2 linked regions of the Aliamphritea hakodatensis genome follow. The protein of the gene in region 1 interacts with the protein of each later gene in a pairwise test. Links are inferred from orthologs where the notes say so. Each region holds a gene or a part of one and is shown on either strand. Other genes may lie near its edges.

Region 1 (3,172 bases):
CCCGGGTCATTTCCTCTGCCGTGAGCTCAAGCTCCACCGCCTCTTCGATGCGTGCCTGAAGAAAATCCCATGACTGATATTCAGCAGCCTCGAGCTGGTCACGTAAACGTGCCATTACCCGGTCATACTGATCCGAAAAATCAGTTTTTCCCTTAGGTTTATCGCTCATACATCCTCCTCTTGCCCCCCGGTTTACAGGGTGTCAGCGGACAGTCAATATAAATCGCATATTTGTTTTCCCATCAACGGGATATCTGCCCACGCTCTCTATCTGTCAGTTGCCTTATATTGTATGCTATGCGCCAATGCAGAAACTTTCCAATTGAGATAAAAACCGGCTTCGCTAAAAAGTCGGTTTTCTTATTACTGAGCAAAGATGAACGAACAATATATCCCACAGCAGATCGAGCCCGAAGTTCAGCAATACTGGGTGAAAAACGACAGTTTCAAAGCCACCGAAGACACAAGCAAAGAAAAATTTTACTGCCTGTCTATGTTCCCTTACCCAAGCGGTCGCCTGCACATGGGTCACGTGCGCAACTACACCATCGGTGATGTAGTTTCCCGTTACCAGCGTATGCAGGGTAAAAACGTACTGCAGCCAATGGGCTGGGACGCTTTCGGTCTGCCGGCGGAAAATGCTGCTCTGAAAAACAACGTCGCGCCTGCTGGCTGGACGTATGAAAACATCGACTACATGCGTAACCAGCTGAACCAGATGGGTTTCGGTTACGACTGGAACCGCGAAGTTGCCACCTGCCATCCGGAATACTACCGCTGGGAACAGTGGTTCTTTACCCGTCTGATGGAAAAGGGTGTGGTATACAAAAAAGAAGCCGAAGTTAACTGGGACCCCATTGACCAGACAGTACTGGCAAACGAACAGGTTATCGACGGCCGCGGCTGGCGCTCAGGCGCACTGGTTGAGCGCAAGAAGATTCCTCAGTGGTTCCTGAAAATCACTGACTACGCTGATGAACTGCTGGATGATCTGGACCAGCTGGAAGAATGGCCTGAACAGGTACGCACCATGCAGCGTAACTGGATCGGCCGCTCTCAGGGTGTTGAGCTGAGCTTTGATGTTGACGGCTTTGGCCCGATGGAAGTGTTCACCACCCGTCCGGATACCCTGATGGGTGTAACCTATGTGGCAGTCGCTCCGGCACACCCGCTGGCACAGCAGGCCGCTGAGAACAACCCGGAACTGGCGGCATTCATCGACGAATGCAAAAACATGAAAGTGGCCGAAGCCGACATGGCGACCATGGAGAAGAAAGGCTTCGCACTTGGCATTGACGCGGTTCACCCACTGACAGGCAAGAAAGTCCCCGTCTGGACGGCCAACTTCGTCCTGATGGATTACGGCTCAGGTGCTGTTATGGCCGTACCTGCGCACGATCAGCGTGATTACGAATTCGCCACCAAATACGGTCTGAATATCCAGCAGGTTATTCGCCCGGCAGATGACAGCGCCGAATACGACCTGAGCAGCGAAGCCTATACCGAAAAAGGTATTCTGGTGAATTCCGGCGACTTCGATGATCTGGACTTTGACATGGCATTCAAAGCGATCTCATCTGAGCTGCAATCCAAAGGCAAGGGCAAGGTTACGATCAACTACCGTCTGCGCGACTGGGGTGTTTCCCGTCAGCGCTACTGGGGTACACCGATCCCAATCATCAACTGCAACAGCTGTGGTCCTGTACCGGTTCCGGAAGATCAGTTACCGGTTGTACTGCCAACTGACGTTGAGTTCGACGGTGTCGGCTCGCCGATCAAGAAGATGGACAGCTTCATTCAGACAACCTGCCCTAAATGTGGCGGCGATGCTGAACGTGAAACGGATACTTTCGATACCTTTATGGAATCGTCCTGGTACTACGCCCGTTACGCCTGCCGTAACGCCGACACCATGCTGAACCCGGAACAGGCCAACTACTGGCTGCCGGTTAACCAGTACATTGGCGGTATCGAACACGCCATTCTGCACCTGCTGTACTCACGTTTCTTCCACAAGCTGATGCGTGATGAAGGCCTGGTCAACTCCGACGAGCCGTTCGAGCGCCTGCTGTGTCAGGGCATGGTTCTGGCTGAGACCTACTTCCGTGAAGACGAAAAAGGTGCCAAAGACTGGATCTCCCCGCAGGATGTGACTGTCGAACGTGACGAGAAAGGCCGCATTACTCAGGCGATCCACACAGAAGACGGCCTGCCGGTTGAATCCGCAGGCATGGGTAAGATGTCCAAGTCCAAGAACAACGGTATCGATCCGCAAATGATGATCGATAAGTACGGTGCCGATACCGTCCGCCTGTTCATGATGTTTGCAGCACCGCCGGAACAGTCGCTGGAATGGTCTGATTCAGGTGTGGAAGGTGCACACCGCTTCATGCGCCGCCTGTGGAAACTGGTCTTCGACCACCTGCAAATGCCGGGTGAAGCGGTTGCCCTGGACCCTGAAGCACTGAATGATGCGCAGAAAGCCCTGCGTCTGAAAACCCATGAAACCATTAAGAAAGTCGGTGATGATATTGAGCGTCGTCAGACCTTCAATACCGCCATTGCCGCGGTTATGGAACTGTGCAACGCCATCAGCAAGTTTGTTGATGCCAGCGATCAGGGCCGTGCGGTCAGCCATGAAGCGCTGTCTGCAGCGGTTAAACTGCTGTCGCCGATCACGCCGCACATTACCCATGAGCTGTGGAACAAGCTGGGTTATGCCGAAAATCTGCTGGACTCTCCATGGCCTGAATTCGACGAATCGGCCATGGTTCGCAGCAGCATCCAGATGGTTGTTCAGGTGAACGGTAAGGTACGTGCCAAAATTCAGGTTCCGGCTGACGCGGATGAAAGCATTGTCCTGCACACGGCACTGGCAGATGACTCTGTTCAGAAGCACATGGCAGATAAGACAATCCGTAAGCAGATCGTTGTACCTAACAAACTGGTCAACATTGTCGTTGGTTAAACCGGCCCAAAAGGAATTAAGCATGACCCACCAGAGCCCACGGACATTTTCGCTGCACAGGTTTTTTGCGATCACCGTTATGGCACTCTTTCTGAGTGCCTGTGGTTTTCAGCTGAAGGGCATCATCAGCCTTGATGAAAGCCTTAAGCTGGCGGTTATCAATAAAACCGGCAGGGAAAACTATTCGGTGTTTCGTCCGCTGGA
Region 2 (2,928 bases), 3.4 Mb from region 1 along the record:
GGGCGTAATCTGCTGCAGATCGTTAAAGCCTGTGGGATGCATTTCGGTGAAATGCAGATCTTTAACCGCTATGAAGACGGGATTGATCAGGGCGCTATTCAGTTCAGTATGACCAACGCCATGGAACCCGGCATCTTTGATATCGATAATATGGAAAGCCTGGATACCCGTGGTGTCACCTTCTTTATGTCGATGGAAGAGCCCCGTGACGTGATGAACGCATATGAATGTATGCTGGGCACGGCTGAGGCGGTTGCTAAAAATCTGGGTGGTGAGCTGCTGGATGAAAACCGTTCCAGCATGAGAACCCAGACAAAACAACATTATCGCGAACGCATCCGTGACTTTGAAATGCGTAAACTTAAACCTCAGCTGTAATCGCAGCTGGGGTCCTAATCTGATCCATCGGAAATCTCATGAGCCAGGATACCTCTGCAAACCAGATGATAGAGCATCTGCGGGCACAGTTACGTCATCATAATTATCAGTATTATGTGCTGGATGCACCGACGGTTCCGGATGCCGAATATGACCGTTTATTTCAGCAGCTTAAAGCGCTGGAAGATCAGCACCCTGCGCTGATAACCTATGATTCGCCTACTCAGCGGGTAGGTGATGTTCCGTTAAGCAGCTTCGGCCAGGTACGCCATGAAATGCCGATGCTGTCTCTGGATAACGCCTTTGATGCCGATGATATGCGGGCGTTTGACAAGCGCCTGAAAGACCGTCTGGATCAGCCGGATACTGAGCTGGAATATGCCTGCGAGCCTAAGCTGGACGGTATCGCGGTGAGCCTTTTATATGAAGAAGGCAGGCTGATTCGCGGCGCAACCCGGGGAGATGGCTCAACCGGTGAAGATATCACCCAGAACGTCAGAACGATTAACAGTATTCCGTTACGTTTGCTGGGAGAAGGGTATCCCCGTCGTCTTGAGGTCAGGGGTGAGATCTATATGCCCAAAGCGGGTTTTGACAAGCTGAATGATCTGGCGCTGAGTCGGGGAGAAAAGCCATTTGTGAATCCCCGTAACGCGGCAGCGGGCAGTCTGAGACAGCTGGATTCCAGAATAACGGCTTCGCGTCCACTGGAAATGTGCTGTTACAGTGTGGGCGTAGTGGAAGGTGAGCTGGCCGACACCCATACAGGCGTGCTTCAGCAGTTATCTGGCTGGGGCCTGAAAATTAATCCGGAAATGCAGTCGGTTAACGGGGTTGAGGGGTGTCTTGAATATTACACTGATCTTTCTGCCCGGCGGGACGCACTCCCTTATGATATTGACGGTATTGTTTTTAAAGTTAACCCATTGCGGACTCAGCAAAGGCTGGGGTTTGTTTCCCGTGCGCCGCGCTGGGCAATTGCCCATAAGTTCCCTGCTCAGGAAGAACTGACAGAAGTAAAAGCGATTGAGTTTCAGGTTGGCCGAACCGGCGCCGTGACGCCGGTAGCACGGCTTGAGCCGGTGTTTGTTGGCGGTGTTACCGTCAGTAATGCCACGTTACATAATATGGATGAGGTCGAGCGGCTGGGGGTACGTGCCGGTGACAGTGTGATTATCCGCCGTGCCGGAGATGTTATTCCGCAGATCGTCAGTGTGGTTGCAGAGCGCCGTCCGGAAGGGACCGAGCCGGTTGTTATGCCGGAAAACTGCCCGGTATGTGATTCTGCTGTGATCCGCCTTGAAGATGAAGCGGTTGCCCGTTGCTCGGGTGGCCTGAGCTGTGCTGCACAGAGAAAAGAGGCGCTGAAGCATTATATTTCCCGTAAGGCGATGGACATTGATGGTCTGGGGGAAAAACTGATCGATGGGCTGGTTGAACGTGAGCTGGTGCACAGCCCGGCAGATTTATACCATCTTAAGCATCTTCAGCTTTCAAAAATGGAACGCATGGGTCCTAAGTCTGCCAGCAATGTGCTTAACAGTATTGAGGTAAGCAAACAGACCGAGTTGCCCCGTTTTATTTATGCCCTGGGTATCCGTGAAGTGGGTGAGGCCACCGCCCGTACGCTGGCGATGCATTTTGGAAGTCTCGAGGCGGTTCAGGCTGCCGATGAAGATATGCTGCAACAGACGCCAGACGTTGGTCCGGTGGTTGCACGTTATATTCTGAGTTTCTTTCGTCAGCCGCACAATCTTGAAGTTATTCAGGCACTGCGGGAAGCCGGCGTTAGCTGGGCTGATGTTGAAATCAGTGAACAGGCCGTGCCGCTGGAAGGGCAAACCTGGGTTCTTACCGGTACTCTGGAGCAGTTAACCCGGAGTGAAGCGAAGCAGCGGTTGCAGAATCTCGGTGCGAAAGTTGCCGGCAGTGTGTCGAAAAAGACCAGTTATGTTGTGGCCGGTGCGGCCGCAGGTTCAAAGCTGGAGAAGGCTGAGTCTCTGGGCATTGAGGTGCTTGATGAGACTCAGTTACTGGCACGGCTCACTGAACTGGAAAGCTGAATGATCATTCCTCATGATCAGCTTGCCCGGGATACGCTGCTGAATCTTATCGAAGAGTTTGTCACACGGGATGGCACCGACTATGGCGAGGCTGAAGTCGGACTCAGTGACCGCGTTGCGCAGGTTGAAGCAAGGCTTAACAGCGGTGAGGTGGCTATCCTATTCAGTCAGAATACAGGCCTTTGTAATATAGTTTACCGTAACACGCTCTGAAATTTTGTGAGGTGCTTATGGAACAGTTAGACCAGGTTATCACGCTGATTGCGTTGAGTATGGGAGTTGGCTGGGCCAGCGGTATTAATCTTTACGCGGCCATTCTGATGCTGGGGCTGATGGCTAATATGGGGCATATGGCATTGCCCCCCGGCCTCGAGTTGCTGGCCGATCCTATGGTGCTGATCGCAGCAGGCTTCATGTATTGTGTTGAGTTCTTTGCCGATAAAGTCCCCGGTGTGGATACCGGCTGGGATACGCTGCATACCTTTAT

Evidence for each region. The genes of interacting proteins can lie anywhere in the genome.
Region 2: the proteins of leuS (region 1) and ligA interact in binary tests that used the Escherichia coli proteins (3 or more experiments, as listed by UniProt). The link is inferred for Aliamphritea hakodatensis from one-to-one orthologs.

What each region holds. Positions count from the first base shown.
Region 1 is NZ_AP025281.1:1,042,486-1,045,657, reverse strand. It holds leuS (leucine--tRNA ligase), read left to right. Parts: upstream 1-376; coding sequence 377-2,968; downstream 2,969-3,172. Other genes in the region: PCI15_RS04720 (LPS-assembly lipoprotein LptE), read left to right, coding at 2,991-3,172; PCI15_RS04730 (zinc ribbon-containing protein), read right to left, coding at 1-169.
Region 2 is NZ_AP025281.1:4,465,454-4,468,381, reverse strand. It holds ligA (NAD-dependent DNA ligase LigA), read left to right. Parts: upstream 1-416; coding sequence 417-2,441; downstream 2,442-2,928. Other genes in the region: PCI15_RS20240 (DUF4126 domain-containing protein), read left to right, coding at 2,672-2,928; PCI15_RS20245 (YheU family protein), read left to right, coding at 2,442-2,654; zipA (cell division protein ZipA), read left to right, coding at 1-378. UniProt on the Escherichia coli protein: DNA ligase that catalyzes the formation of phosphodiester linkages between 5'-phosphoryl and 3'-hydroxyl groups in double-stranded DNA using NAD as a coenzyme and as the energy source for the reaction.